4 regions of the Alloalcanivorax xenomutans genome follow, and region 1 is predicted to be linked to each of the others. Evidence: predicted binding sites of a transcription regulator. Region 1 holds the regulator's gene; each other region holds the start of a gene.

Region 1 (7,865 bases):
TGAGTACCTGCCTGCTGGTCACCGCCCTGGCCGGAGTGGTGCTGATCGACGGCCACCTGACCCGCGCCGACGGTGCGATCCTGCTCATTGGCTTGGCCGCGCTGGCATTGATCACCTGGCATCGCAAAACGTCAACGCCACAGCCGGCGCGGCCCCAACCGGGCCGGAGCCGGCGCCACGACCTGCTGTTGTTCTTCGGGGGGCTGGTGCTGCTTCTGATCAGCGCCCGGGCGCTGGTCTGGGGCGCCACGGAAGCAGCCCGGCAGTTGGGTGTCGGCGAGGCCCTGATCGGCCTGACCCTGGTAGCGCTCGGCACCAGCTTGCCGGAACTGGCCACCTGTCTGGCGGCCACCCGTCGCGGACACGGCGATCTGGCCCTGGGTAATGTGCTCGGCTCCAATATCCTCAATCTGCTGATGGTACTGCCCATGCCCGCCCTGCTCGGCCCCGGCAGGCTGGCCGATCCGGCACTGCTGGATCGCGACTACGCCGCCATGGTGCTGCTGACCCTGGTCATGGCGCTTGGCATGATGTTGGCGGTACGCCATCCGCTGGGGCGTGGCACTGGTTTGGCACTGCTAGGTGGATACGCGGTCTATTTGATGGTGCTCTGGCGAGGCCTTCAGGCAACATCCGGTGTATAATCGGCGGCTTCATCAGGCCCCGCCGACAAATCCCGGCAGCGGACCGGGCCGCGACCGTGAAGGGAGATTCTATGCCTTACAACTTCATCGCCACCGCGCGCCGTGTACTGGACGAGGAAGCCCAGGCGGTGGCCGCGCTCAGTGCGCGTGTGGATAAGGATTTCGAAAATGCCTGCGAGCGCCTGCTGGCCTGCACTGGTCGCATTATCGTCACCGGCATGGGTAAAAGCGGCCATATCGGCACCAAGCTGGCGGCCACGCTGGCCAGCACCGGCAGCCCGTCGTTCTTTGTTCACCCGGGGGAAGCTTCCCACGGCGATCTGGGCATGATCACCAGCGAGGATGTGGTGCTGGCGCTGTCCAACTCCGGCGAGACCCAGGAAGTGCTGACCATCATCCCGGTGATCAAACGCAAGGGTAGCGGGCTGATCAGCATGACCGGCCGCCCGGAATCTTCCCTGGCGCAGTTATCCGATGTGCATCTGAATGTGGCGGTGAAGGAAGAGGCCTGCCCGCATAATCTGGCCCCCACCTCTTCCACCACCGCGGCCCTGGCCATGGGCGACGCCCTGGCCATAGCGCTGCTGGAAGCACGTGGTTTCACTCCGGAGGATTTCGCCCTCAGCCACCCCGGCGGCAGCCTGGGGCGCCGGTTGCTGCTCAAAGTGGACGATGTCATGCACGGCGAGGAACAACTGCCGGTGGTCAGTGCCGATACGCCGCTGTCCGATGCTCTGCTGGAAATGACCCGCAAGGGCCTGGGCATGACCACGGTGGTGGACGACGACGGCAAGCTGATCGGCATCTTCACCGACGGCGATCTGCGCCGCACCCTGGAGAAGGGCGTCGATGTCCGTGTCGCCGGCATTCGCGATGTGATGTCACCGCGCCCGGTCACCATCCAGCCCGGCCGTCTGGCGGCGGAGGCATTGCAACTGATGGAGACGCGCAAGGTGAACGGTCTGATCATTTGTGACGACCGGCAGCGACCGATCGGCGCGCTCAACACCCAGGATCTGCTGCGCGCGGGGGTAATGTAATGACGCTGGGGGTAAAGCCGGAACAGGCTCTGCGCCTGCGTCTGATGGCCTTCGACGTGGACGGCGTGATGACCGATGGCCGCCTTTATTACGGCCCGGACGGCGAAATGCTGAAAACATTCAGCACCCTGGACGGCCATGGGCTGAAAAAACTGGCGGCCAGCGGCGTGACCCTGGCCATCATCACCGGCCGTAACTCCGCCATGGTGGCCCGCCGCGCCCGGGACCTGGGGATCGAGCACGTGATCCAGGGCCGTGAGGACAAAGGCGTGGCCCTGTCCGCGCTGGCACAGCAACTGGGCCTGAGCGCCGCGGAGATCGGTTACATGGGCGACGATGAACCGGACGTACCGGCACTGGAGTGGGCCGGACTGGGTTTCGCCCCGGCCAACGCCCACGCGGTGGCGCGCAGCGCCGCCGGCCATGTCACCGAGGCCCGCGGCGGCGAAGGGGCGGTACGGGAAGTGTGCGACAGCCTGCTGCGGCTGCGGGAGGGCCAGTGAGACGGCCCGGCCTGCTCAGCGCCAGCGGTGTTATCCTGCTGGGACTGATCGTGATGATGACCCTGCACGAATGGGGCAACCCCTTGGAAGGCGATAACGAAGCGTTCCTCAGCGCCCCGGCCATCACCGCCGAAAACATCGTCGCCCGTCAGTTCAACCGCGACAGCGGCGAAGTGGAATACCGGCTTCTGGCCAACAATCTGGAACAGTACGAACGCGAAGCGCTGACGCTGCTCGATCACCCGGACCTGAGCCTGAACAACGGCAACAACCAGTGGACCATCCAGGCCGACAATGGTGAAGTACGCGACAACGGCGATCTGATCGTCTTCGAAAACAACGTCGAGGCGGTCAGCAAGAACAACGGCGTCACCCTCGACACCCGGGAGCTGCACTACCTGAGCGGCGATCGCCAGGTTTCCGCCCCGGACACCGTCCATATGCGACACAGTGAAGGCAGCACCCGGGCGGGCAGCATGGACGCGGACCTGGACACCGGGCGCATGACTCTCAAGCAAGGAGTAGTAAGTGAATTCAAAGGACCCAAGCCATAACGGTCCGGTGCATGGCCCGCTGCGCCGCTGGCGCGCGGTAATAGCCGCCGCCATTCTGGTTCCAGCGCTGGCCGTGGCCCAGTCCGGCGCCGAGGGCCCGGTGGAGGTCAGCGCCAACCAGGCCGTGTTCGAACGGGACGCCGGCACTGGCGTATACCGGGGTGACGCCGAACTGATTCAGGGTAACCGTCAACTCAACGCCGATGTCTTGCGGCTGTTCACCGAGAACGAGCAACTGGTGCGGGTGGAAGCCACCGGCAGCCCGGTACGCATGCGTGAAGGCAAGGATCTGAACGCCCACGCCGACAAACTGGTCTACGATCTCAAGCGCCGCCGTCTGATCCTCACCGGCAACGCCTACGTGCAACATCAGGGCAACACCTTCGAAGGGGCCCGGGTGGAATATGATCTCAACTCCCGGCGCATGGACGCCAGCAGCGAGGGCGACAAACGGGTGCGGCTGGTGATTCCGGCCGCCAACGCCTCCCAGGCCCGGAACGGCGACAGCGGCGGCGAGGAGTCGCAAAACGGCGAAGGCAACCCAGGCGAGGACGGCAGCTCGACCCAGTCGCCCGCTAACAGCACGCCGGCCACCGCGCCGGACAACAGCACCCCCAATGATGCGGAGACCCCCTGACCATGGCGAAACTGAATGCCCGCCAACTGGCCAAAAGCTATAAGGGGCGCCGCGTCATCGAGGACGTCTCCCTGGAAGTGGAAGCGGGCCAGATCGTCGGCCTGCTGGGCCCCAACGGCGCCGGCAAGACCACCTGCTTTTACATGATCGTCGGGTTGGTGGAAGCGGACGCGGGGCGCATCGAGATCAACGGCGAGGACATCACCCACCTGCCCATGCACGGGCGCGCCAAGCGCGGTATCGGCTATCTGCCTCAGGAGGCGAGCATCTTCCGCCGCCTGACCGTGGAACAGAACATCATGGCGATCCTCGAAACCCGCAAGGAACTGAGCAAAGCCGAGCGTGAGCAGGAGTTGAACAACCTGCTCGAGGAATTTCACATCACCCATATCCGCGACAGCATGGGCATGAGCCTGTCCGGCGGCGAACGGCGGCGGGCGGAGATCGCCCGCGGCCTGGCCACGGACCCCGCGTTCATTTTGCTCGATGAACCGTTCGCCGGGGTGGACCCGATCTCGGTGAATGACATCAAAGGCATCATTCGCCATCTCAAGGATCGCGGCATCGGCGTGCTGATCACCGACCACAACGTGCGTGAAACGCTGGACATTTGCGATACCGCCTATATCTGCAGCGCCGGCCACATTATCGCCGAGGGCGATTCCCAGACCATCCTTGGCAATCAGCAGGTCCGCGACGTTTATCTGGGCGCCGACTTCCGGCTGTAGCCCCTTGGAAATCGCGGTCAACGGAGCCCTTACTCTTTTTCAATTGTAATTTCAACATTGGCATACATATTGCTTAAATAAATTGCGAAGCGTTGAAAGACGCTGCTATTCTGCCGCCTTGGCGATTCACCAGACCACCAAGGCAGTATGAAACCGAGTCTACAACTCCAGATCGGCCAGCAGCTCACCATGACGCCGCAGTTGCAGCAGGCGATTCGCTTGCTGCAACTGTCGACGCTGGACCTGCGCCAGGAAATCCAGCAGGCGGTGGAAACCAACCCCCTGTTGGAACTCGAAGAAGGGAGCGAAGCCTACACCGAGGACGACACCCCCGCCGATGACGATTGGGAAGCGGAGGAAATGGACCTCGAACGCGACGAGGCCCTGGACGACCTGGTGGAAGGGCCGGTGGAGAGCGACAGTGAATGGGATGACCTCTATGTGGGCCAGTCCGGTTCCGGCTCGGGCAACGGCGAGGACGATGACGCCGATGCCTGGCAACAGCGCCACGTCGCTCCGGTCACCCTCCAGGATCATCTGCTCTGGCAACTCAACCTCAGCCCAATGAGTGATCGGGACCGTGTCATCGCCGGCATCCTCATCGACGCCCTCGACCACCGTGGCTACCTGTCCCTACCCCTGGATGATGTGATCGACACCGCCGAGCGGCAAATATCCGATGCCGATGATCCGGTGGAGGAAGACGAAGTGGTGGCGGTCCTGCATCGGCTGCAGCAGTTCGACCCGATCGGCGTGGCCAGCCGCGACCTGGCCGAATGCCTGGGCGTGCAATTGCGCCAACAACCCGCAGACACTCCACACCTGGCCACCGCGACCGCCCTGCTGGAACATCTCGCGCTACTGGAAAAGCACGACTATGCCGGACTACGCCGCGCCATGGGGGTGACGGAAAGCGATCTCCTCGACGCTCTGGCGTTGTTGCGCACCTTGGATCCAGCCCCGGGCGAACAAATCGGCGGCGAGGTGGCGGAGTACGCGGTTCCCGACGTGGTGGTACGCCCCTTCCGCGGCGGCTGGCGGGTGGAACTGAACGAGGAAGTCCTGCCCAAGGTCAACCTGAACGCCCAGTACGCCCGGCTGGCCCGCCGCACCGAGGGCGAGGACGGCCAGTACCTGCGCAACTGCATGCAGGAAGCGCGCTGGTTCCTGAAAAGCCTGCAAAGCCGTAATGACACCCTGCTGAAGGTGGCCCGGCGCATCGTCGAGGTGCAGCAGGACTTCTTCCACTATGGCGAGGAAGCCATGAAACCGCTGGTGCTGGCGGATATCGCCGAGGCGGTGGAGATGCACGAATCCACCATCAGCCGGGTCACCAATCAAAAGTTCATGCTCACGCCCCGCGGGGTGTTCGAACTGAAATATTTCTTTTCCAGTCACGTGGACACGGAAGGCGGCGGTGAATGTTCTTCCACCGCCATTCGTGCCATCATTAAGAAGCTGGTCGCCGCCGAGAACCCTCGCAAGCCGCTCAGCGACAATAAGCTGGCCAGTTTGCTCAATGAGCAAGGGATCAAGGTGGCGCGCCGGACCGTCGCCAAGTATCGAGAGGCGATGCGAATCCCGTCTTCCAGCGCTCGCAAACGCCTGGTTTGACGACGCGGGAAACGGCTTATAACCCGGGCCAGCGGCCGGGGTTAAATAACGAGGCAAAGGAGCCAGCTATGCAAATCAACATCAGTGGCCATCACCTGGATATCACCGAAGCCCTTCGTGATTATGTGGACGACAAGTTTTCCAAGCTGGAACGGCATTTCGACCAGATCACCAGCATTCAGGTAATCCTGTCCCCGGAGCCGAACACCCACAAAGCGGAATCCACCATCCACATTTCCGGCGGCGAAGTCTTCGCCACCGCCGAGGCCGGTGACATGTACGCGGCTATTGATGCCCTGACCAGTAAGCTGGATCGTCAGATTCTCAAACACAAGGAGAAGACCGTGAGCCGCAAGCACGGTCACTAAGCGGATCTATGCGAGTACGAGAACTTCTCACCGAGGACCGCACCCATAACGGTATCGAGGTGGGTAGCAAAAAACGCCTTCTGGATCAGGTTGCCGAGCTGGCCGCGGCCAGTTGCGGCGACCTCGGCGCCCAGGAAGTGTTCGATGCACTGGTGGCCCGGGAGCGCCTGGGCTCCACCGGTATCGGTGAAGGCATCGCCATCCCCCACTGCCGACTCGGACGCTGCGAGCAAGCGGTGGGCCTGCTGCTGAAACTGGCCGAACCGGTGGACTTCGATGCCGTGGATGGCCGTCCGGTGGATCTGGTGTTCGTTCTGCTGGTGCCCGAACAGAACCCCGAACAGCACCTCAAGACCCTGAGTCACCTGGCCAACCTGTTCAACGACGAGGATTACCGGCGTGAGCTGCGCCAGGCCACGGACGATCATCAACTCTATATTACCGCCGTGGAGTCAGAGGCCGAATTGCGTCTGGCTTCATAAGCTGCGACAGGGCCCATGCGGCCGGTTCTCCCCGGCCCGGGCGTCTTTTGGGGGAAGAAAGCGTCAATCGCCATGAAACTGACCATTCTCAGCGGCCGGTCCGGCTCCGGTAAGACCACGGCTCTGCAAGCACTGGAAGACCACGGTTATTACTGCGTGGACAACCTGCCTCTGGGCCTGCTGCCACAACTGGCCGGACAGTTGGATGACGAGGACCGCGTGCTCGAGCGGGTGGCGGTGGGCATCGATGCCCGTAACCTGCCAAGGCAATTGCTGGCCTTTCCCTCCACCCTGGCGGAACTGCGCAAGTTGCAGGTGGAAACGGAAATCATCTTTCTCGACGCCGATCACGGCACCCTGCTCAAACGCTTCAGCGCCACCCGGCGCCCCCACCCACTCAGCGGCGATGATCGCACCCTGGCCGATGCCATTGCCTATGAAGCCGAGCTGCTCTCCGACATCCGCATGCGCGCGGATCTGGTGATCGACACCAGCACTCTGGATGTCCACTCCCTGCGCAATCAGATCCGCCAGCGGGTCGCCGGCCGCAACGTCAAACTGTCGCTGCTGATCCAATCGTTCGGGTTCAAGAACGGCCTGCCCAACGACGCCGATCTTGTCTACGACGTGCGCATGCTGCCCAATCCCCACTGGCACGGTGATCTGCGGGCCCTGACCGGTCGCGACGACAAGGTGGCGGCCTTCCTGCAATCTCATCAGGAAACCGAAGATTTGATCGACGATATTTTTCAGTTTCTGGTGCGCTGGCTACCCAGCTACGCCGCCAACGACCGCAGTTACGTTACCGTTGCCATCGGCTGCACCGGTGGCCGCCATCGCTCCGTGTATCTGGCCGAGCAGTTGGCCCAGCGCCTGCGCAATAAAGCCATCCCCTTGCATGTGCGGCATCGGGAGCTGGAGGGATGATCGAGAGGGAACTCACCATCATCAACAAACTGGGATTGCATGCCCGCGCCGCCGCCAAAGTGGTGAGCGTGGCATCGCGTTACAGCTGCACCATACAAGTGCTTCACAACGAGCGTCAGGTCGACGCCAAGAGCATCATGGGCCTGCTTACGCTCGGCGCCGCCAAGGGCACCAGCCTCAGAGTACGAGTGGACGGAGACGACGAGCAGCCAGCCATGGAGGAACTCACCGACCTGTTCGCCCGCCGCTTCGACGAAGAGGAATAATGGGCTGACACACGGCCCTGTTCTGGCAGGGCTCGCTACAAGGCCGCTGTGGGAGCTTGTCCGGGCGGCGGGCCGCTGCAAGCGAATGCAACCATGCCGCAG
Region 2 (7,865 bases), 2.2 Mb from region 1:
GGTGATGTAATCCCAGGTGGTCATTTCGAATACGAGCTCCACGCTCTCCATGTCCCTTCCCTACGGCGCCTTTTTCTTACAACACGTTTCTTACAGCACAATCAGATGATTGGGCAGTTCATTCTTCTGCTCGGTGGCCGGCACGTGGGTGATCAACTCATCGCCACAGCTGGCCACGCATTCCAGGAAGCCATTCAGGGTATCCCTGGCCTTCACGTGAGCCGTGAAGGTATCGACGATGGACTGCCAGCGTTCGTTGGGCACGTGGCGGGCAATGCCCTGGTCCGCCAGGATTTCCACGTAGTGCTCCGCTTCGCAGACGAAGATCAAGACGCCGGTGCCGCCCTTGGTGTGGTGCAGCCCCTGATCCAGAAACACCCGCCGGGCCAGGTCCGCGGCGCGGCGCTGTTTCACCGAGGCGGGCACCAGCCGCATCATCAGCGGCGGCCAGCGGAACACCAGCGCCAGCACCACCAGGGTGGTCCACTGTGCCAGCAGCACTTCCAGCGGAGCCAGCCAGATCGGCGTGAAGGCGAGGATCAGTGGCACCAGCAGGGACAGCAGCGCCGCCCACATCATCGGAATATAGCGATAATTGTCCGCCTGCCGGGCCAGCACCGTCACCAGCTCGGCGTCGGTGTCCTTTTCCACCGCGGCAATGGCGCGGGACACCCGGTTTTGGTTCTCTTCATTCAATAACATCACCAGCCTCCCGAGGCGCCACCGCCCCCAAAGCCGCCGCCTCCACCGCCGAAGCCGCCGCCGCCGAAACCACCACCGCCGCCGCCAAAGCCGCCCATTCCGCCAATGGCAATCGGTGCCAGCAGGCCTCGCCCACGACGACCACCGCCGCGTCCGCCGCCGCCGAAGGTCAGCAGCATGGTCAACACCACCAATACGATCAGATAGATCAATGCCTGGAGGTTACTGCCCTTATTGGCTTTCCTGGCCGGGGCGGTGTACTCGCCATCGATGGCGGCAAGAATGGCCGCGGCCCCCTGTTCGATCCCGGTGAAGTAGTCCCCTTGACGGAACGCGGGCTGGATTTCGTTCTGAATAATGGCGTGGGACAACGCATCGGTGAGCACACCTTCAAGGCCGTAGCCCACCTCGATGCGAATCTTGCGTTCCTTGGGCGCGATGATCAGCAAGGCGCCGTTGTCATGTTCGGCCTGACCGATCCCCCAGGCCCGACCCAACTGATAACCATAGTCCTCGATGGCGTAGCCCTGCAGATCCGGCAGGGTCACCACGACGACCTGGTTGGAGGTGCGGCTCTCGGCCTCGGCCAGGCGCTGTTCCAGTGCCCGGGCCTGTTGCGGCGACAGCAACCCGGCATTATCCACCACGCGGCCGGTCAGAGCGGGGAATTCCGGTGCCGCCCAGGCGGAGGGCAGCACCAGCATCAGCAGAGTGCAGAGCAGTAGTCGCATCAGTTGAAGTTAACCTGGGGCGCTTGTTCCGCCCCTTCCGTGGTGGCTTCGAAGGAAGGCCGTACTTCCATCTCACTGTACAGCATGCTGTGCCAGATACGACCCGGGAAGGTGCGAATCTCGGTATTGTATTGCTGCACCGCGGTGATGTAGTCCCGGCGCGCCACGGCGATGCGGTTCTCGGTGCCTTCCAACTGCGATTGCAAGGCCAGGAAATTCTGGTTGGCCTTGAGATCCGGGTAGCGCTCCACCACCACCATCAGGCGCTGCAAAGCAGAACCGAGTTGCTGCTGCGCCGCCTCGAACTGCTGCAGCTTTTGCGGGTCGTTGATCAGACTTTCATCGGCCTGAATGGAACCGACCTTCGCGCGGGCTTCGGTGACCTCCACCAGCACATCCCGCTCGTGTTCCATGTAGCCCCGTACCGTACTGACCAGGTTGGGCACCAGATCCGCGCGCCGCTGATACTGGTTTTCCACCTGTCCCCAGGCGGCCTTCACCTGCTCGTCATAGGTGGGAATGTTATTGATGCCGCAGCCGGTAACGCCGAACAGAATCGACAGCAACAGGACAAAACGCCAATGCTTCATTGCGGGGTCTCCATATCCAAACCGAGGACGTCCAGCACTTCCTGAACATCGTTTGTATTGCTTTGCCCAATGGCCAGCAACCGCTCCTTGACGGTGCGCGGCTGCGCCTTGATGCGGGCTTCGAGCCGGCAGGCGCTGGCGCGATCCGCCACCGCCGCCCGCCAAACCAGGGTCACCGGCCGCCGTGCCCGAGTATAACGGGCGCCACGGGGGCCTTCATTGTGCTCCCGGTGACGGCGCTCCACATCCGTGGTGACGCCGGTATACAGTGAACCGTCCACGCAGCGCAGTATATAAACCCACCACTGTTGCATGGTTTTACATCTCCCGCGTCGACAGTTGCTATCATCAAAACATACCCAGCTCCGCCAGCGAAGGCGGCGACACTACAATACAAGGATTTCCGGAGACACGCATGATTACTTATCTCTATTGGGTACTGGTTGCGATCCTGATTTTTCTCAGTCTGTTCCTGGTCGGTGCCCGCATGGGCAAGTGGAAACCGGCGGTGATTCTGGCGGTGCTGGTGTGGCTGGCGGGCACCGTGCTGTATTACTTCTGGCTCGAGCAGATCTTCGTCAAGCGGCTGGGCGGCACCATGACGCTGAGCGTGCCGGCGGGGCAGCAGCACATCGCCGCCACCTGGAAAGGCGATAATCTGTGGATCGAGAACTACGACCCGGAGACCAACCGCTGTATTTTCCGTGAATACTCCCGTGGCAATCTGCTGGAGGGTCAGGTGGTGATTGAAAACTGTCACCCCCTACGCGCCGGTGGCAGCGCCGACAACAGTGGCGCCGAGGACAGCACCACTATTCCCAAACGCCCACGAACCGCGCTTTAACCCGGGAAATGCGCCACCAGCGATCTTCGCCGGTGGCCTTCCCGTCGCCGCGCTGCTATCTTTGAAGGTCGTCCACGCCGATGATTCGCCTTCCCCATGAAAGTGCGTACCACCAAGGAACAGCAGCGCGAGCGACTGCGCCGGGATATGGAGCGTTTTCTGTCCCGGGGCGGGAGTATCAAGCGCGTGCCCCCCGGCACCAGCGGCGAGCCCCCGCGAGGTGCCCGACCATTATCTCCGTTCAGCCACACGCCCAGGCCCCCGCGTACCGATTTGTCACGGCTGGCCGCCACCATCGACGCCCGCAAGCATAAGCCCAAGGTCCGCCGCGCCCGATCCGCCGCGCCGCGCCGCCGGCTGATCTATGATGACTTCGGTGAGCCTTTACGCTGGGTCTGGGAAGACGCCACCACCGCCCCCGACACCCCGGACAAGGAGAATTCATGAACCGCCTGATCGCGCTGAGCCTGCTGCTGCTCGGTTCCCTGGTCCACGCCGACATTATCGAACAGAAAGTGAACCTCCCCGGCGGCGTCGGCACTGGCGTACTGTACATGGACGAGGACCAGGAACGGCTTACCGCCGGGGTCATCGTGGTCCACGAATGGTGGGGGCTGAACAATTACATCCGCAACCGGAGCCGGCAACTGGCCGCGGAAGGCTACGTGGCACTGGCCGTGGACATGTACAACGAAAAAGTGGCGCAGCACCCCAAGGACGCCAAGGCGTTCATGGAGCAGGCCCTGGCAGAGCCGGAAAAGATGACCGCCCGCTTCAATGCCGCCAAGACGCTGCTGCGCAAGATGCAGTATGTGGATGACAACCGGATTTACGCGGTGGGCTACTGTTTCGGTGGCGGCGTGGTGCTGGAGCAGGCCCGCAGGGGCAATGATCTGGCCGGCGTGGCCAGCTTCCACGGCACCCTGGCGACGCAAAATCCAGCGGGTCCCGGCGACATCAAGGCACGCATCCTGGTGGCCACCGGGCAGGCCGACCCCATGGTGCCACCGGAGCAGGTCTCGGCACTGGTGGAGGAACTGAGCAACGCCGGCGCGGAATATCAGCTGCTCAGCTTCCCCGACGCCAAGCACGGCTTCACCAATCCCGAGGCGGATCAGTTTGGTCAGCGTTTCGACATGCCCCTGGCCTACGACGCCGAAGCCGACCGGGAGAGCTGGCGGGCGCTGACGGAGTTTCTCGATAGCACACCCTGACGCCCCTGAATGCACCACCTTCGGGCATGGCGCACCAAACTGGCGCCATGCCCGCCCCATCCGCAGGCCCTCCACCCCGTTTTTCCTCCCCCGATCCCCCGCAATCCCTGGCCTGCACCGATTTGGCACCGCTCTTGCTGGTATACCGGCGTGAGGAATCGAATGGCCGGTGGCCATCCACACTCGACAATTTGCTTCCAATAGACCGCTAGGGTTCCGATCGGCGCCGCCGATGCCTGGTCCGAGAGCAGTCGACCTTCGCTGAAGGTTACACGGCGGGACAAAAGCCCGGGAGGACACGATGACACCTGTCATTGGATTCCTCTTCGTCCGTAACCCAGGAGGTCCGACATGACCCGTTTGCTCACCACCGTCTGCACCACCGCCCTGCTCGCCCTGACGCTCGCCACCCCTGCCCAGGCCCAGGCCCGGGACAGTTTCAAGGTCTGCTGGTCCATCTACGTGGGCTGGCTGCCCTGGGACTACGGCGCCGCCGAAGGCATCGTCGACAAATGGGCGGACAAGTACGACATCGACATCGAAGTGGTACAGATCAACGACTACATCGAGTCCATCAACCAGTACACCGCCGGCCAGTTCGACGGTTGCACCATGACCAACATGGACGCCCTGACCATCCCCGCCGCCGGCGGCGTCGACAGCACCGCGCTGATCGTTGGTGACTTCTCCAACGGCAACGACGGCATCGTGCTCAAGGACGCCGATAAACTCGAGGCCATCAAGGGCCGTCGCGTCAATCTGGTGGAACTGTCCGTCTCCCACTACCTGCTGGCCCGGGCGCTGGACAGCGTGGGACTCAGCGAGCGCGATATCACCGTGGTCAACACCGCCGACGCCGATCTGGTATCCGCTTTCAATACCCCCGACGTGACCGCCCTGGCCACCTGGAATCCGCTGCTGGGTACAATCAAGGAGTCTCCGGAAGCCAATCTGGTGTTCGACTCTTCCAAAATTCCCGGCGAAATCATTGATCTGATGGTGGTGAACACCGACACCCTGAAAGCCAATCCAGCCCTGGGCAAAGCGCTCACCGGCGCCTGGTACGAAATCATGGGGCACCTCAATGACAGCGGCTTCCGCCAGCATCTGGCCAATGTCGCCGCCACCGACCTGGACGGCCTGCGGATGCAGCTCGACGCCACCCGCCTGTTCGACAAAGCCGAGGACGCGGTCACCTTCACCAACAGCCCGGCGCTGAAGGACACCATGCAGAAAGTGGCGGAATTCTCTTTTGACCACGGTCTGCTCGGCGAAGGCGCCCCGGATGCCGGCTTCGTTGGCGTGGAAACCCCCGCCGGCGTCTACGGCAACAACGGCAATATCAAACTGCGCTTTGACCCGACCTACATGACGATGGCCGCCGAGGGTGAGCTGTAACCGGCCCCTCGTGCCTTGTCACCGCCCACAGGAGTCGCCATGAAGAAGTTGATCAACCGGCAACCCGGACGGGTCGCCACCTGGGCGCTGGGGCTGTTGCCCTTCGCCCTTCTGCTGGTGGTGTACCTGCTGGCTTCCGACGCCCGCCTGGAAGCCAACCCCAACGACAAACTGCTGCCGGCGTTCAGTGCCATGGGCGATGCCATTCAACGCATGGCGTTCGAACCCAGCAGGCGCAGCGGCGAGTACCTGTTATGGGCGGATACCCTGGCCAGCCTCACCCGCCTGGCCATCGGCGTCGGCATCAGCGCCTTGATGGGACTGGTCTTCGGCATTGTCACCGGCACCCTGCCCTATGCCCGCGCCGGGTTGTCCCCGCTGATCACCGGGCTGTCGCTGGTGCCGCCGATGGCGATCCTGCCGATCCTGTTCATTCTGTTCGGGCTCGGCGAACTGGCCAAGGTGATGCTGATCATCATCGGCATTACGCCTTTTCTGATCCGCGACTTGCAGCAAAGGGCCCGGGAGATCCCCGCCGAGCAGGTGATCAAGATGCAAACGCTCGGCGCCAACACCTGGCAGATCATTCTGCGTCTGGTATGGCCGCAGATCATGCCGCGCCTGATCAGTGCGGTGCGGCTGTCATTGGGCTCCGCCTGGCTGTTCCTGATCGCTGCCGAAGCCATCGCCGCCACCGAAGGGCTGGGTTATCGCATCTTCCTGGTGCGCCGCTACCTGTCCATGGACGTGATCCTGCCCTACGTGCTCTGGATCACCCTGCTGGCGTTCGCCATCGACTTCCTGCTGGCCCGCTATTCCCGCTGGCGTTACCCCTGGTTCCACGGCAGCCACTGAGCAAAGCGAGGAGAAGCCCATGGCTATCATCGAAATGAACAATCTGTGGAAGGAATACGGCGACCAGGTGGTGCTGGAACGCCTCAACGCCGAGGTGCGGGAAGGGGAATTCGTCACCCTGGTCGGCGCCTCCGGCTGCGGCAAGACCACCTTTCTGAAAATGCTGCTCGGCACCGAATCGCCCAGCCGGGGCAAGTTGCTGCTGGACGGCGCGCCGATCCCGGATCAGCCGGACGAGACCCGCGGCATCGTGTTCCAACGCTATTCCGTGCTGCCGCATCTGAGCGCGCTGGAAAACGTCATGCTGGCCGACGAGTTGCACCGACACAAACTCATCGGCCGCGCCTTCGGCGGCAAACGCAAAGCCTTGAAGGACGCCGCCATGGCCATGCTGGAATCCGTGGGGCTGACCCAGGCCGCCGGCAAGTTTCCCCACGAGCTGTCCGGTGGCATGCAACAGCGTCTGGCCATCGCCCAGGCATTGATGAAACGGCCGCGCATTTTGCTGCTGGACGAACCCTTCGGCGCGCTCGATCCCGGCATCCGCCGCGACATGCATCACCTGGTGCTGGATCTGTGGCGGCAACAGGGCCTGACCATCTTCATGGTCACCCATGACCTCGCCGAAGGCTTTTACCTCGGTACCCGGCTGTGGGTATTCGACAAGACCCGCCTGGACCCGCAAGCCCCCGGCGCCTACGGCGCGCGCATCACCTACGACCTGCCAGTGGGAGATTGCGACAAAGGCACGCTCACGGCCATCCAGGAGCAGGCGGACGCCACCGCCCGCACCATGGCCTAGCGCCCGTTTTGATTTGGAAACGTACAAGGAGACCTTCATGACCGAACCGCTGTACGACTACACCATGCCCGGTGGCGCCCATTGGTCGTTTCGCCTGCGCCGTGGCACCGCTCTGCGTCTCACCGATCTGGAAGGCGGCGCCAACGTCGGCATGCTGTTCTACAACCCGGAAGAAAAACTGGAGCGTTACAACGCTCCGGACACTCTCAAGGGTCAGCACACCTTCAAACTGACCCGCGGTAATTGTCTCTACTCCGACATGGGCCGGGTGTTCGCTTCCATTGTCGACGACAGCTTCGGCTGGCACGACACCGTCTGCGGTAACCTGGACGATGCCCGCCTGCTGGAGAAATACGGTGAGCACAATTACCAGCAATACCGCAACGACTGGACTCTGAGTGGCCACGCCAGTTTCCTCACCGAGTTGGCAAAATATGGCCTGGGAGAGCGAGACCTGGCCGCCAATCTCAATCTGTTCAGCAAGGTGGTCACCGACGATAACGGACAGCTGCGTTTCGACGCCGGCGCCGCCCGCGCCGGGGCGCAAATCACCCTGCGTTTCGAGATGGACACGCTGGTGGTGATGCACACCTGCCCGCACCCGCTCAATCCCGCCAGCGACTATCCACGCAAACCAGTGCGGGTGGAAATGCTCACCGCCGCGCCGGTGGCAAAGGACGATTACTGCCTGAATTTTCGTCCGGAAAACGCCCGCGCCTTCGAAAACAA
Region 3 (7,865 bases), 1.4 Mb from region 1:
GCGTTTTGAAGCCCTTGAGGCTGAAATAAACGCGATGAATCGAATGGGGTATCGGTCTTCAAACAGGCCCACAGGCCGGTGAGGTATTTACGCATCACCGCTACCAGAGCCTGGATCTTCTTCTTGCCCCGCGCCACCAGAGCCTCATAGAACGCCTTGGCGTTGGGATCATAGCGCACCGCCGATAGCGCCGGCATATACAAGGCGGAGCGTAGGTAAACATTGCCCGCCTTACTGATGCGTCCAGGCCGGTTCACACTGGTTCCAGACTGGTGCTGACGCACATCCAACCCCGCATGCCGACTGACCTGACTGGACTTCAGATCCCGTGGCAGCACGCACAACTCCGCCAGGACCGACAAGGCTGTCGCCTCTCCAACACCCTTGGCCGCCAACAGATGCTCATACTGACGCTGCAGTACGGGAGCCTCGGCCATCAGCTCCAGGGCGGCCTGGCGAAGCCGCTCAATACGGCTCTCCAGAGTGGCGATGCCGTCCTGCTCATCCTCGATCAGCAGAGCCGGAGTGGAGCGGGTGGCCTTCAGAGCATGCAACCGGTTCTTAGCCTGAGCCCGGCTGCCCACCAGCCGGTTGATCTGTCGTCCCAAGCTTCTCAGCGCCTGGTGCTGCTGATCGGGCGGCGTCCACAGCGCCGGGGCCATACGCTGGCCGTATTCGGCCAACAGATCCGCATCGATGCCGTCGGATTTACTGGTCTGCAGCTTCAACTCAGCGAAATGGCGGAAACTCTTGGGGTTGATCACCGCGACCGGCAGGCCCGCGTCGGCCAGTGCCACCGCCAGATCGAAATAATAGATGCCCGTGGCTTCCATCACGATCAGGGCCGGCTTGGCCTTCTTCAGCTGTGAGATCAGAGCCGCGTGCCCCTCCACGGTCTGTTTGTACTGCTTGGGCTGAGAGGCCTTGTCGCCTTGCCGAATCACGGCATCCACGCTGTAAGCACTGATATCCAAGCCCACATTAACTGACACGTCACTTCACCCCAGGTCATTGATTAGAGACAATGGGCACCGGTTCCCCGACCTCGCACTGCTTGCCACTACCGACCTTGTGGATACGAAGTCCCTTGGTGGGCTTCGGGATACCCTTCGGAGTGAGCAATGAGGCGGGGAGCCGCTCTACAGACGAAGTCAGACCACGCTGCTTCCAGGAGCGAACGGCCTCCCCGGTAACCGTGTTAAACCCTATCAATATCTTCCGGGGCAACATACAAGGAGCTTGCCTGCAAGCGAATGTTTGGGGAACGCCCCCAACTTGCAGGAAAACTCCTACAGCAACATCGTAGCCCCTCCGTGGGAAGCTGTCTGGAAAGCCCCGGGTGCGCCGCGATACTACTCGTCCCAGAGATTCTCCAGGGTGTAGGGACTGCCCGGCTGTGCCCAATTGGCGCCGGATACGTAACGGCGGTGTTTATCCAGGGCGGCGATGCGATCCATATCACCGTCGTCGAGTTCCAGGTCGGCGGCGGCCAGGTTCTGGCGCAGGCGTTCGGGATTCACTGATTTGGGAATCACCGCGGTGCCCCGTTGCGTGGCCCAGCGAATCAACACCTGAGCGGGGCTGGCCTGATGCCGTTCGGCGATCTCCACAATCACCGGATCTTCCAGCAACACCGGTTCATCGGCGGCCTTGAAGGCCTCCGGCCGGTCAAAGGAGCCCAATGGCGAATAGGCGGTCAGATGAACACCGTTGGCGTGGCAAAACGCCAGCATGCTGTTCTGCTGCAGGTAGGGGTGCAGTTCAATCTGGTTCATGGCCGGTTTGATCCGCGCCGTTTCCAGCAGCGCTTGCAGCTTCCTTATGCTGAAATTGGACACGCCGATGTGACGGGTCAGGCCCTCATCGACCAGGGTCTCCAGGGCAGCCCAGGTGGCGGCTATCGGGCGCTCTTCCAGCGACAACAGATCTTCTCCGCTATTGGGGAAAACCACACCGGGTTTATGCGCTACCGGCCAGTGGATCAGATACAGGTCAAGATAATCCAACCCCAGGTCGGACAGTGTTTGCCGCAACGCCGGCGCCACTTCTTCCGGAGCATGGGCGCTGTTCCATAATTTCGAGGTGATCCATAATTCCTCGCGGCGCACTTCGCCGGCGCTCAGCGCCTCGTTCAGTGCCTGGCCCACTTCTTTTTCATTGCCGTAGATATGGGCACAATCGATATGGCGATAACCGGCACGGATGGCTTCGCGTACCGCTTGATGGACCTCTCCGGGCTGGGACTTCCAGGTGCCCAGACCGATAATCGGCAGGGTATCGCCGTTCTCAAAAGCAAGCGTTTGCATGGAGTGACTCCTTGGCCTGTGTGTCGTCGTCCCGTTGATTGGGAGCACGCCCGCCGCTGGCGGGCGGTGAAAGGTAAAAAAGGAAGGCTTTCCAGGTTAGACGAGAGACGTTGGTCTTTGAATGTGCCTTTATGGGGAATCGTTGCCTGATCCTGCTTGATGGCGTCCGGCCGATTGTGATGCGAGGAGAATGACCTTTGACCAGATTTACGGGGCCCGGAGTGATGGTGGGTCATCGGCTACGGGGCCTGATGCTGATCACTATGCTGTTGGCCCTGAGCGGGTGTGCCGGTTTGCCTTCCCTGGAAGGGCGCACCGCCACCGTGGCGCTGTCATCGGAATATGCGCGAACTTCCGCCATGGGGAAGGTTGTGACGCCGCTGGCGGATGCCCACCCTGGCAAGAGCGGTATCCATGCTCTGGTTGATGCGCGGGAGGCCTTTGCCGCCCGCATGCTGCTGGCGGACGCCGCCGAGCACACTCTGGATATCCAGTATTACATATGGCACGCCGACATCACCGGGACACTGCTGTTCGAGGCGCTGCACCGGGCCGCCGATCGTGGCGTGCGGGTCCGGTTACTGCTGGATGACAATAACACGGTCGGCCTGGATGAGATTTTGTCGGCTCTGGATGCCCATCCCAACATCGAGGTGCGGCTGTTCAACCCCTTTGTGTTGCGTTGGCCGCGGGCCTTCGGTTTTATTACGGACTTCTCCAGGGCCAACCGGCGCATGCATAACAAGTCCTTCACGGTGGACAATCAGGTGACGGTGGTGGGCGGGCGCAATGTGGGGGACGAGTACTTCGGTGCCACCGACGGTCCGCTGTTCGCGGATCTGGATGTGCTCGCCATCGGGCCGGTGGTAGACGATGTTTCCGTTGACTTTGATCGCTACTGGGCCAGCCGTTCCTCCTATCCCGCCGACCGTATTCTGCCGGATAAGTCGGCCCCCGACCTGCAGGCGTTGGCGGCGTCGGCATCGCGCATGGAACAAACCCGTAAGGCCGACGCCTACATGCGCGTCTTGAAGCAATCCGAGCTGGTTACTCAACTGCGTAATGGCAACCTGCCGTTCGAGTGGGCGGCAACCCGGATGGTCTCGGACGATCCCGCCAAGGGTCTGGGTGAGGCGGCGCCGGAAGGGCTGCTGATGGCGCAACTGTCGGAGATCATTGGCACACCCGCTGCCAGCCTGGAACTGGTTTCACCGTATTTCGTGCCGACCGCCGCCGGGGTAGAGGCGTTTACCGCTCTGGCCGAGAGTGGCGTTGATATCCGGGTGCTCACCAACTCTCTGGAAGCCACGGACGTATCGGCGGTGCACGCCGGGTACGCAAAGAGACGCAAGGATCTATTGTCCGCCGGTATCCAGTTGTATGAAATGCGGGCCACCGCGGACAGTGTGGAACGCAATAAAAGCGCGGGCCCGTTTGGCAGCTCCGGCTCCAGCCTGCATGCCAAGACCTTCGCCGTGGACCAGGAGCGGGTGTTCGTTGGCTCATTTAACTTCGATCCGCGCTCCGCCAATCTCAACACCGAGTTGGGATTTGTCATTGAAAGTCCGGTTCTGGCCAAAGCAGTGGCACACGCCTTTGCAACGCGGGTTCCGGAAGGCGCCTACCAGGTCAAACTGGACCAAAGCGGTGATCTGTACTGGGTGGAAAAATTAGCGGACGGTGAAAGGCTTTATCGCAAGGAGCCCGGGGCCGGGGCGATCAAACGCTGGGGAGTGTCGTTGCTGTCCTGGCTGCCGATCGAATGGCTACTATGACAACGGTAGTGCTGTTTGCCATAGGCCGCGGCAACACATACTTAAAGATAACATTCAAAAAAGGTTCATCGCGGAATGACGGGAATGAGAGTCTCCATCGGGGGCACGGGTCTGCACGGAGGCCTTCCGGGATCGCCGTGAATACATCCCTGTAGGCTCCCGGTTTGACGTCCCTGTCAAACAGGGTCCCGGAAGGCCTCCGTACAGACCCGCTTCGAGTGAACCGCAGCGTTCCGGGTTCCAACAACGACGAACCTTTCTGGAGAGGGGAGAGGATGCCCTCCATCCCGGTGTGGTGGTATGGTCGCGGTCGAAAGGACATCCTTTTCCTTTCCAGAAACGGCTGTAGGTCACCTCGAAGCGGAGCCGTGTTACGCCTTTGCGGGACCCTGCTTCACGGCGTTCCCGCAAAGGCGTAACACGGCTCTGCTGTCCCTGATGGAGGGTAAGGCCGTTTCCCGCTAAACCGCGATGAGCTTAAAAAAAGAGGGGCCATCGGGCCCCTCTTTGTTCTCCTCTTCCTGTTGCCAATCGTCGTAGTCCTCCAGGGCATCCCGCCAGTCCAGGCGCGGGCGCATCGTCTGCCGGCCGGGCTGGTGGGGACCGCCCTTGCGCATCAGCGGATTGCAGGCCGCCGGATTGCGCATCGGTTTACGCATCTTCTTCATATCGTTCTCCTGTCGCGGGTTTCAGCCTTTTACACACAGCACTTGTTTCAGCGTGTGCACGATGTCGACCAGGTCGGTTTGATCCGCCATGACCTGATCGATGTCCTTGTAGGCGCCGGGGATCTCATCCAGCACGCCTTTGTCCTTGCGGCATTCCACGCCCCGAGTCTGGGCTTCCAGGTCGGAGCGGTTGAATCGCCGCTTCGCCTCGCTCCGGCTCATGGTGCGACCGGCACCATGGGAGCAGGAGCAGAACGATTCGGCATTGCCCTTGCCACGAACAATATAGGAGCGGGTGCCCATGCTGCCCGGAATGATCCCGAGCTGATCCCGAGCGGCGGCAATGGCGCCTTTGCGGGTCAGGAACAGGTCCTGACCGAAATGCGTCTCCCGCGCCACATAATTATGGTGGCAATTAATCGCCTCCTTGCTGACCTGAAATGGCGGCAGCAAAGGGCGCAGCGCTTCCACCACCAGCCGCATCATCTCCCGGCGGTTGGCCAGCGCATAATCCTGTGCCCATTCCACTGCGTGCACGTAGTCATCGAAATGCTCCGCGCTCTCCTGAAAGTAGGCCAGGTCTCGATCCGGCAAATGCAGCTGGTGCCGTTGCGCGTCCTTGCGCGCCAGGCTGATGAAGTAGCGGCCGATTACATTGCCGATGCCCCGGCTGCCGGAGTGCAGCATCACCCACACCGCCTGATTTTCATCCAGGCAGAGTTCGATGAAGTGGTTGCCGCCGCCCAGGGTGCCCAATTGGCGTGCCCAGACATGAGGCTTCTGCATCTTGGCGATGCCCGGGTGCCGGCCGATGATTCGGTCCAGCCCCGCATCGAGTTGATTCACCGCCTTACGCTGCACGGTGGGCTTGTCGTGATGATTGAAGCCCACCGGCACCGCCTGCTCAACGGCGCTGCGCAGCCGGCGAAGGTCATCCGGCAGGTCGGCGGCTTTCAATGTCAGACGCACCGCGTTCATACCGCAGCCGATGTCCACGCCAACGGCCGCGGGAATGATGGCCCCGGCGGTGGGGATCACCGAACCCACGGTGGCGCCGATGCCGGCGTGCACGTCGGGCATGGCGGCCACGTGGTGGTGAATGATCGGCAGCTGCGCGATGTTGATTAATTGGTTCAAGGCTCCGTGTTCGATCTGATCGGTGTAGATCTTGATCGGCACCCGGCCTTTGTTGATCACTTGTTTGACTGGCATGGTGTCCTTCCGGTATTGCTTCGCGGTCCGTGTCCGCTTCCTTGTTGCGTCTTCCACCATGCCATAACGAAAAAACCCTGATGAACAGGGTCCACCAGGGTTTTCGGCAGGCCGCTGGAAGACGTTGTCGCGCCTTCCAGTGGTCTCAGGAAGGCGTTTTAGCGCTGTGAGCTCTTAAGCTGTGATTTCATGGGGCCTCCCTGTTAATGTCGGGTTGATAGCAATGAGGATGCGAATAATACGCCGCCTGGGCGGCGACGCAACCCCCCTTGTCCTTGATTCGTGAAGAGGCCCCAAAAGTGTATCAGCCCCGTGCCTTTCGACAGACAGACGCCACCGCCCTGGACGATCTTATCCGGGACTTTCCGTTCGCTACTCTGGTGATTGAACAAGAGGGGCTGGCCGCCAATCATCTGCCACTGCTGTTGCGGCGACGTGGTGACGGCCGGGCCACACTGGTGGGGCATCTGGCTCGAGCCAATCCTATGTGCGACGAAGGATTCGAACCAGTATCGGCTCTGGCTATCTTTCATGGCCCACAAGGCTATATCTCTCCCAATTGGTATCCCAGCAAGGCCCGGGATGGCCGGGCAGTGCCAACATGGAATTACGCGGTGGTGCATGTGCGCGGCACACTGACACTGGAGCACGATCCGCGCTGGCTGAGGGCCCTGTTGAATCAGCTGACCGATCATATGGAATCGGGATTCGACACCCCCTGGCGATTGCAGGATGCACCGGAGGATTATTTGGCGCGGATGATTGCGGCCACTGTCGGTGTGCGTCTGGAGGTACGGGAGATCGAGGGCAAATGGAAGCTCAGTCAGAACCAGCCGGAGGAGAACCAGAAAGGCGTGATCTCCGGGCTCGGGCGGGACCGCCAGCCGGAGCTGGCGGCCTGGGTGGAGAAGGTCACGGCTGGCGGCTGAGCCGCTTCTCTGGGCGGTCGATCAATGCACCAGCGACCGCCAGATCAATTGCAATCCCATTGTCAGCATCACCACCCAGGTGATGACGATGCCGCTCTGGCGGCCCAGGTTGACGGTGGAAGGGCGCGCCAGGCCCCAGGCGTGAAGCAGACGTCCGATGAATAGGCCGGATCCATAGAGGTGCAGGAGTGTGGCGCTGGTGCCCAGATTCTCCAGAACAGCCAGGCCAATCAGAACAATGGGAACATACTCAGTGGCATTGCCATGGGCGCGAACCGCCTTCTGGAGTGACGGGTTGCCGCCATCACCAAGTGAGACGTGGCCGCTTAGCCGGTTGCGAACCACGTTCGCGGCCAGGGCCAGTAGTAACAATATAAACAGCCCGGTGTAGAGAGCGGTGATGGTGAGACTCATGGATTCACTCCGATTGGGTTCCGTTGGCGGATGATAGAACGATGGTCATCGGAGCCGTCAGTTATTTCGGGCCTATCGTGCGCATATGAGCCGCCGGCGAGCCCGCTGCCGGGCAGCGAAATGGTTTGGGTCAACTGACCCGACATACCATGAGGTTTGTCCGCGATTGAATTTTGCCGAGCCCGGGTTCTCGGTATAAGCTGGACGGACAAAACTTGAATGCTATTTCGCTATGCGGAATGCATAAGCCGTTTTATTACAACAACAGCGAAACGGGAGAGCACACTGATGGGTGTTTTGAAGTCGACCTCCATTCTTTTTTCCGCCCTCATCACAGGTTCCTTGACGATATCCGGCAGTGCCCTGGCCGCCGAGGATGTCAACCTGCCCAAAACCATCGCCATGACCGCCTACGGTACCGGTTCCGCCGGCTACACCCAGATGGTGTCGATCGGCAATCTGTTGCAGAACGAGTACGGTGTGTCCGTTCGTATCCTGCCCGGTGAAAACGATGTCTCACGTATGACACCGTTGCGTACCGGACGGGTACCGATGTGTGCC
Region 4 (7,865 bases), 2.2 Mb from region 1:
TGGATTCCAGCAAATCCGCCATGCGCGCCGAGTCGTACTCGTTCATCTGGCAGCCGTGGGTCTGAATAAACAGCTTGCGTGCCATGGGTCGCTCAACCGTGGTTGTGGATCAATGCCGATGCGTCATTTTGCCGCATCGGGGTGTGCCGGGCGCCGTGATGGGCTACAACAGGCCGCCACCGGCACTCCGGGAAAATGGGCGCGAATTATACCGCCGCCCTGATCAAACTGCGAACCGTCGCGGTGGCAAAATGTCGGCCGGGCCCGTGGCCACGGCGCGGCCGTGGGGGTATGGTCCCTGGGCGTCATCGAAAAGCCGCCGGCGAATCGGGTCAACAGGGCACGCGCGGGACCGGGGGAAGCCGTGAAACCGGGTAAACCGGGGCGGCCGACGCTGATATCTTCTTCATAATGGCTAACAGGTATGAACAACAAAGACGGTTTCACAAGCGCATTCCTTTTCCGCATTCTGGTCGCTGGCGCCGTGCTGTTACTGGCGGCCTGTTCCGAGCCGGCCAGGGAGTTACCGGTCAATACCCGTCTGGGCGGGGATTTCACCCTGACCGACCACAACGGGGAGCGGTTCAGCCTGTCGTCCCTGAACGGCGAGGTGGTGATTCTGTTCTTCGGCTATACCCACTGCCCGGATATCTGCCCCGCGGTGCTGGCCCGCGTGTCCCAGGTGTACCGGAATCTGAAAGAGCAGGGGGAGGCGGACCGCGTGCAGCCGGTGTTCGTGACTTTCGACCCGGAACGGGATACCGCGGAACATCTGCGCGAATATCTACCCTGGTTCAAAGCGGACATCATTGGGCTGACCGGTGATGTGCCGGCGATCCAGAAGGTGGCGGAACAGTACGGGGTGGTGTTCATCAAAGAAGAGGGAGACAGTGGGGACGCGGACTTTTCCCACAGTGACTATATCTACCTGCTGGACCAGCAAGGCCGGGTGCGCAAGCTGTATCCGGCGGATTTCAATATCGACGAGGTGGTAGCCGATGTTAAAACGCTTCTTTAGTGCGGTGCTGTTGGCGGCCGCCAGCTCCGGCGCCTTCGCGGAGGCACGTATCGAACAGGCCTGGCTGCGCGCGGTGCCGCCGGTGTCGCCGTCCATGGCCGGTTATTTCGTGCTGGTGAACGATACCGATCAGCCGCTGGTGCTGACCGGCGTCAGCGCGGAATTCGCCGGCATGGCCATGTTGCACGACACCAGTACCGATGGTGAGGGCCGCCGCAGCATGTCCCATCTGAAGGAAGTCACCATCCCGGCCGGTAAGAGTCTGTCCTTTACCCCCGGTGGCCGCCATCTGATGCTGATGAAAATGGACCCGGTGCCGGAGGCGGGAGAGACTCCGAAGGTGTGTCTGGCCTTCCAGAATCATGCTGACCTGTGTGGCGCCTTCCAGGTGCGCCACAACGAGCCCTGACATGACCGGCCGATACTGGCGGTGCTGGCTTCTGGCCGCGGCGGTGCTGGTCACCGGACCGGTACTCGCGGACTGCCGTGATCTGGCGCCGGCGCGCCCGTTGCCCTCGGCGGAGGACGGCCAGATCAGTCTGGCCACGTTCAATCTCTGGCGTCTGCGGGATGCCAGAAAGGACAGCTCGCTCGACCGTCCTTTATCGAAAGCCGTGTACCAGGCCCGCCTCGAGGCAGTGGCCCGGTACATTACCCGGGACCTGCGGGCGCCGGCTTTGCTGGCGGTGCAGGAAGTGGAAAGCGCCACGGTGCTGAAGGCGCTGAGCCGGGCTATTTCCACGGCGGGCGGGCCGGACTACAAGGTGGTGCTGCTGGAAGGGCACGACCCGGCGGGCATGGATGTGGGCCTGTTGTACCGGGCGCCGGTCACGCTGGGACGTCACCAGGCCTTGTTCGCCGACGACCGCTTCCAACGGCAGCCGTTGTTCACCCGGCCTCCCTTGAAGGTCGAGGTGCGCACCCCGGTGGTCTTCGATCTGGTGGTGGTCCATTTGCGCAGTGCCCGGGATCTGAATCAGAAGGACTGGGTGGCGCCGAAGCGCCGGCGCCAGGCCGCCGCCATCGCCGGCTGGGCGGCGGACCAGACCCGGCCCGTGGTGGTGGCGGGGGACTTCAACAGCGCGCCGGACAGTGGCCGCTTCAGCGAGCCGTTGGAGCAATTCGAGAACGGGGACCTGATCAGTGCCTGGTCGCGATTGCCCGAGAAAGAACGTTATTCCTTCCGGCATCAGTGCCGTCCGCAGGCTCTGGATCACATCTTTTTCTCCCCGTCGCTAAAGCAGCATGTCCAGAAAGTGGCGGTCAGCCGTGGCAATGCCGGGCGCTACGACGTGCTCTACGATCACGACGGTACCCGGGTGGTGTCCGATCATGATGTGCTGGGGATTTATCTGAACGCCGGGGCGTTGGCGGACTAACCGAAGAGGATGAAAAGCACCGTGGGACCTGCTTGCGTTGTTTGCGAGGACCAGGGAAGGCCCCACGGTGAAAAACGGTGGGCGGCGTCGCCGCCCGGGAACCAGCGCGGTTCGGTTAGATCTCGAAGGCGTAGGACACGACGAACAGCAGATCGTCGTCCACATCGTCCTTGTCGCCGACACACTCCCCGTTCATGAACAGAGCGTCGTCGTTGTTGTTGATGGCGCAGTCGTCAGCGGAGATCACTTTGGACACGGTGAAGCTCAGGTTGTCGGTGAGCGCATAGCTCAAGTCCAAGTGAGTGTAGTTGGTATCGTCAGCGTCGTTGTCCCAGGTACCGACCAGAATGCCGTATTTGTCGTAGCTGTAGCCCAGGGTGTAGTAGCGGTCCTTGTTATCGGTGGCGTCGCTACCGTGACCGTAGTCACCCACGCCGAAGTAACCGGTGAACGTGACCCCGGCGTAGCCGAGGCTGGCAACGATTTCGGCCAGATCGGAGTCGGTATCGTTCGGGTAGTTGTAGTCGATGTAGGACAGGTCGTAGGTGAGGTCACCAAAGGCGCCGCCGTAACCGACATACAAATCGTATTCAGTGGAATCGGTTTCGGAACTGCCCCAGACACCGGCGTAAAGACCGGAAGAGTGGCTGTAATCCAGGCTACCGAAGACCTGAGCCGCGCCGTTGGAAATATCCTGACCACGCCAGAAATACATGTTGGAAATGCCCAGGCTACCGCTGATTTCCGCTGCCGCCATGCCCGGCATGATCATGCCGGCGGCGACCGCCGCGGCCAGTACGGTTTTTTTCATCCCGAATGCGTGTTTCATGTGCAACCCTCTTTGCAAATGGCAAGTGTTTCTAATGTGTCCTGTTGTGCGCTCCTGGCGCACTGGCCTGGGAGGCTTGTCACTTTGCAAAGCAGGGTCCGTGCCAAAATATAAAAAGCCAGAAAAAACAGTGGGATGCGAAGGTCTGGCTGAGAGGGAAAGGTAAAATCGGGAGAGGACGATAAGGGGTGGTGCGCCGTTATGGTGCGGCGCACCGAAGTGGGGCGCTTATTTGTGGCCGCCGTCCATGGCGGCCATCCTGCGGACCATTGCCTGTGCAATGTCAAAAATTGCTCCCTGCTATTTTTTGGGGCATTTCCAGCCAACAGGGACCGCGTCCGCTTGCAGGCCGCCTTCTCCGCTCACTTCCAGGCCGCACTGATTGTTGTCGTTGGTGAAGCGAGCGGCGTAGCTGGCGCCGGCCTGGGCGTTGAACTGCACGGCGACGCGGCACAGATCCCGATTCCCCGCCGAACCTTTCTGGTAAATGACACCGATGCGCGCCTGCTCGTCCGCTCGCACGGTCGTGGTGACTTCCGGCGCTTTCTTCATGGTCTTCAACAGTTCATCGAAGGCTTTGGTCTCGAAGGGAACCTGCTGCAGGGAAGTGGGCGTGGACTGAAAGCCCTTGCCCGGTACGCATACGACTGGTTGTGCGGCGATGTTGTCGCTGGAGAAAGTGACGGTGGCGACGTCTCCGTCGGTGGGCGCCGTGTAGCTGAGCATCTGGCAACCGGCGAGCAGAAGGGCGGGGAGGGGAAGCAAGTATTTCATGGTGGGTCCTCATGACAAATAAGGGCGAAGCCGTCAGGCGAATATAAAGCGTGCCCAAAATGATGCAAAACCAGGGCCACTTTGGCGCACGCTCCGGAAAGGTCCGCAACAGGCTTGGGATTTAACGCGACCGCAGCGGCTGAAAGGACATCCATGGTTGCCGATTACCTTGAAGCGGAGCCGGGTCCGGTAAAGGCGTAACACGGTTCCGCTGTGCTCGATGGAGGGTGACACCGTATCCTTTCAAACTGGCGATGAACCCAAAATAATCTCATTGAATGATTACCAGAGCGGTAGGCCTGACTTCTGCTCTTTGGCGTCCGGATCACCCGAACCAGTGCTTCATCGCCTGCCGGGTCAGATTCTCCCTCGCCTCTCCGCGCGGCAGCCAGTTGCCGGCGTTTACCGCCATCGCCACCAGGAATTCGAACAGCGGCAAATGCTGACGCAGCACCCGGTTGTGGCGATGGCCGATGATCGGATTGAACAGGCCGAAGAAGTCCAATAGCTGGCGGGGGTTTTTTCGTACCCACAGCCAGGACCCCATTTCCAGGGTGAACGGCAGGAACAGCCGGTCCGGGTGTTGCTCCCGGGCTTCGTCGTAGAGGTAGTCCCACAGATCGCCGTGGGTGGTGTAGTTCACCGATTGCGGTTCGATCAGATAAGGATGGTGGTAAGGGTAGGTGTGCTCGAGGATCTGTTTCAGACGGTACACCTCGGCGAGGTGCGCAATGGGCTTCTGGCTGCGGGCGTAACAGCACCAGATGCGGTCGCGGCGGCCAAAACCGCTGTGGCAGTCCAGGCTGATCGATACCGGAGCGTTCATCAGGCGCTGCCGCACCGTGTTCACCAGCGCCTGCGCCTCGGTTTCCATGGGCTCACCGGCGCGCCCCCGATACCAGGGCAGGTGACGGCTCAGGCGCTGGCCGCCGGCCAGAAAGGGGACCTTGCCTTCCGCATCCACCGGGGCGTTGCGCATCAGGTCGACGCCATTGGGATTGCTGCGGGTACGCCGCCAGATGCCGCCGGGATTGATCATCGGCATGAACACCAGCCGCACCCGTTCCAGCCGCCGGTGCAATTGATCATCCCATTGCAATCGATGGATCAGACTGTGCAACCACGACAACAGCACCTGGGAGCCGATCCGTTCGACGCCGTGCACGCCGCCAAAGAAGCCAACCACCGGTGCGCCGGGGGAACGGCTGCCCATCTCCAGCACCCGCAAGGGCAGCGTGATATCGCCCATCTGGATGGTGTCCACGTCATGCACACGCAGGTGCCTTTGACCCAGCCGGATCAGCGACTCCAGGTGTAACCATTCGGGCAGGTGGCGTTGAAATTGATACAGGCGTTGTTCCATCGGCGCGCGTCAGTGGGTGACGGTCGGCGCCCGTCAAAGCAGGCGCACAGGGCAGGATGGCGGATTCCGGTTAAGGTTTCATGACGATTGCGGCGCTGCATTTTTGTCATGGAACTGCGATGCAACTGTCAGTGTAGTGTCATCCGCGCTGGCCACTCTGCCCTTGACGCTGGCGGCGGGAATCACCGTGATGCAGAGCCTCGACAACTTCGCCTTGAACCTGGAAACCGGGGATGTGCTGTTGTTCGCCGGACGAGGGGTCACCAGTACCGTGATTCGCTGGTTCACCCGCAGTCCCTGGAGCCATGTGGGCATGGTGGTGCGCCTGCCGGAAGTGGCGGAACCGCTGGTGCTGGAATCCACCGGCCTGAGTGAATCGGCGGACTGGATACTGGGACACCCGGTGATGGGCGTGGCGCTGGTGCCGCTGTCACGCAAGATCGCGGAGTATCCGGGTGATGTGGCGGTAAGGCGTCGTGAAGGGCCGCCGCTGACACCGCTCCAGCAGCGATTGATGCAGCGGCTGGTGCGGCGGTTGCTGCACCGGCCTTACAAGAACTATCTGCTGTGTAATTTCTACGACGCCCTGAGTGGCTTTTCCGGACGCCGCCGTCGCTCCGGCTGGTTCTGTTCGGAGCTGGTGGCGGAGTGCTACCGGCGGCTCGGCTGGCTGCCGGACACGGTTTGTCCCCACCGTTTCGTTCCCGGCCATTTCGGCTCCCGCCGGCTGAGCCTCACCGCTGGCCGGCTCTTGCCGGCGCAGTGGCTGAAACAACTCAAATCCAGCGCCGTACCCGCTGCCGATAACGCTGCCACTGATCCCCGAACCGTTGCTCGTGAAACGCTTCTTCCGCGGCGATCACGTGGTGATGCATCACCCACAGAATCGGCGGCAGCATGATCAGCATGCCGGGACTGGAAAGACTGAGAGCGCAGCCCAAATGAAGCAAGGCGAAGGCCAGATAAATGGGATTGCGAGTCAGGCGGAAGACACCGCCAGTGATCAATTCCCGCGCCGCGCGATGTGGCAAAACCGTGGTGCGGTGCCGATAAAACTGCACCATCGCGCCGGCCAGCAACAGCACCGCGAACAACGCCAGCGCCGTGGCCAGTGCGTACTGGCCGGGCCACGCCGGCAGGGTCCAGTGCAGCGCCTGGTCCAGGCCATAACCCACCAGCAAGCCGCCCAGATGCAGCAAAGGAGGGGGAATGCGAACCTCGGGATGTTCCAATGCCATGTTCAGAGGCCTATCGTTGTCAGTGAAGAAAAGCTGGGTTATGGTAATTCACATCCCGCCATTGCGGGAGTGATCGCGATCCGCTGGAACAACTGTTGTTGAAGCTCGGCGAACAGCACTGCCGGTAAAGCCATCGGCGGCGGGCGCGAACGTCACTTGTGAATCGCATATCGCGTGACATTTGTGAAGGGCTCCGTCGCCATGTCCTGCAACCTTGAAAGGGGAAACGCATGGAAGAGCGCGCGGCCACCTTGCACAGCGTAACCGCAGCATCCCAATCCCGCCTCCATCACGAACCGGAACACCGCCCGAAAGCTTACGTCCTGGACACCAATGTCCTGATCCACGACCCCAACTCCCTGATGAATTTCGAAGAGCACCGGGTGGTCATTCCGATGACCGTACTGGAGGAACTGGATCGGTTGAAAACCGGGAAGTCCCATACCGCCGCGGATTGCCGCGCGGCCATTCGTTTGATCGACCGGGTCATCGGCAAAGCATCGCCCGCGGAAGTGGAAGCGGGAATTCCTATTCAGCGTGGGGAAAATCATCATCAGGGGACACTGACCGTTCTGATGCCACAGAGCGGACTGACGCCGCCATGCCTTCCCGAACATCTGAACGACAACCGGATCATCAATGACGTGGTGGCCATGATCGCCGCCGATCCGGATCGCCATTACGTGCTGGTCACCAAGGATATCAACATGCGCCTGAAGGCGCGGGCCTGCGGGATTGACTCCGAGGATTACCACAACGACCAGCTGGTTTCCGATATCCGCCAGCTCAATCAGGGCTATTTCATGATGGAGGGTTCGTTCTGGGACCGGGTTGATGCGGTGGAGACCGAGCAGCACGGCGCGGAAACCCTGCACCGTCTGTCGCACGGTCTGCTGGTCGGTGACATTCTTGGCGAGGAGGTGTACCCGAATCAGTTCATTCTCGATGAGCAGGGTTTCGTTGGCCGAATCATGTCGGTGGAGGCGGGTGTGGTCACCTTGCGCCACTACAGTGAGCAGACGTTGATGGATCAGCAGGCCTGGGGATTGAGGCCGATGAACATTCAACAAGCGGTGGCGCTGCACCTGCTGCTGGACCCGGACATTCATCTGGTGACCCTGACCGGTGCGGCCGGTTCCGGCAAAACCATTCTGGCTCTGGCCGCCGCCATTGAAATGACGGTGGAGCAGAAACGCTTCAATAAAATCATCGCCACCCGTTCCACGCCGCCGCTGGCGGAAGAGCATGGCTTTCTGCCTGGCAC

Evidence for each region. The regulator sigma-54, encoded in region 1, starts transcription at its own class of promoters, with help from an activator protein. The targets are predictions, from matches to a motif close to TGGCACNNNNNTTGCTNT.
Region 2: a site for sigma-54 is predicted at 4,205-4,222, ahead of RYH70_RS05680 (putative urea ABC transporter substrate-binding protein). Genes of this name have one in related genera too.
Region 3: a site for sigma-54 is predicted at 6,179-6,196, ahead of RYH70_RS01895 (RtcB family protein). Genes of this name have one in related genera too.
Region 4: a site for sigma-54 is predicted at 3,315-3,332, ahead of RYH70_RS05380 (TorF family putative porin). Genes of this name have one in related genera too.

What each region holds. Positions count from the first base shown of each region.
Region 1 is NZ_CP136538.1:3,463,118-3,470,982, forward strand. It holds gene RYH70_RS15860 (calcium/sodium antiporter) at 1-644, shown strand, start outside; gene RYH70_RS15865 (KpsF/GutQ family sugar-phosphate isomerase) at 716-1,684, shown strand; gene RYH70_RS15870 (KdsC family phosphatase) at 1,684-2,187, shown strand; gene lptC (LPS export ABC transporter periplasmic protein LptC) at 2,184-2,741, shown strand; gene lptA (lipopolysaccharide transport periplasmic protein LptA) at 2,716-3,378, shown strand; gene lptB (LPS export ABC transporter ATP-binding protein) at 3,381-4,106, shown strand; gene RYH70_RS15890 (RNA polymerase factor sigma-54) at 4,254-5,720, shown strand; gene hpf (ribosome hibernation-promoting factor, HPF/YfiA family) at 5,789-6,088, shown strand; gene ptsN (PTS IIA-like nitrogen regulatory protein PtsN) at 6,097-6,570, shown strand; gene rapZ (RNase adapter RapZ) at 6,643-7,497, shown strand; gene RYH70_RS15910 (HPr family phosphocarrier protein) at 7,494-7,763, shown strand.
Region 2 is NZ_CP136538.1:1,214,741-1,222,605, reverse strand. It holds gene RYH70_RS05720 (hypothetical protein) at 1-51, opposite strand, end outside; gene RYH70_RS05715 (TPM domain-containing protein) at 91-702, opposite strand; gene RYH70_RS05710 (TPM domain-containing protein) at 702-1,433, opposite strand; gene RYH70_RS05705 (LemA family protein) at 1,433-2,023, opposite strand; gene RYH70_RS05700 (GIY-YIG nuclease family protein) at 2,020-2,337, opposite strand; gene RYH70_RS05695 (hypothetical protein) at 2,439-2,867, shown strand; gene RYH70_RS05690 (hypothetical protein) at 2,964-3,314, shown strand; gene RYH70_RS05685 (dienelactone hydrolase family protein) at 3,311-4,081, shown strand; guanidine-I (ykkC/yxkD leader) riboswitch at 4,279-4,378, shown strand; gene RYH70_RS05680 (putative urea ABC transporter substrate-binding protein) at 4,433-5,479, shown strand; gene RYH70_RS05675 (ABC transporter permease) at 5,519-6,334, shown strand; gene RYH70_RS05670 (ABC transporter ATP-binding protein) at 6,354-7,136, shown strand; gene RYH70_RS05665 (urea amidolyase associated protein UAAP1) at 7,174-7,865, shown strand, end outside.
Region 3 is NZ_CP136538.1:371,382-379,246, forward strand. It holds gene RYH70_RS01875 (IS110 family RNA-guided transposase) at 1-992, opposite strand, end outside; gene RYH70_RS01880 (aldo/keto reductase) at 1,353-2,306, opposite strand; gene RYH70_RS01885 (phospholipase D family protein) at 2,504-4,081, shown strand; gene RYH70_RS01890 (hypothetical protein) at 4,543-4,749, opposite strand; gene RYH70_RS01895 (RtcB family protein) at 4,771-5,961, opposite strand; gene RYH70_RS01900 (FMN-binding negative transcriptional regulator) at 6,261-6,890, shown strand; gene RYH70_RS01905 (MAPEG family protein) at 6,912-7,304, opposite strand; gene RYH70_RS01910 (TAXI family TRAP transporter solute-binding subunit) at 7,593-7,865, shown strand, end outside.
Region 4 is NZ_CP136538.1:1,148,181-1,156,045, forward strand. It holds gene miaB (tRNA (N6-isopentenyl adenosine(37)-C2)-methylthiotransferase MiaB) at 1-85, opposite strand, end outside; gene RYH70_RS05365 (SCO family protein) at 425-1,018, shown strand; gene RYH70_RS05370 (copper chaperone PCu(A)C) at 999-1,427, shown strand; gene RYH70_RS05375 (endonuclease/exonuclease/phosphatase family protein) at 1,429-2,397, shown strand; gene RYH70_RS05380 (TorF family putative porin) at 2,513-3,226, opposite strand; gene RYH70_RS05385 (hypothetical protein) at 3,527-4,000, opposite strand; gene RYH70_RS05390 (M14 family zinc carboxypeptidase) at 4,326-5,363, opposite strand; gene RYH70_RS05395 (YiiX/YebB-like N1pC/P60 family cysteine hydrolase) at 5,500-6,264, shown strand; partial or broken gene RYH70_RS05400 (methyltransferase family protein) at 6,242-6,601, opposite strand; gene RYH70_RS05405 (PhoH family protein) at 6,832-7,865, shown strand, end outside.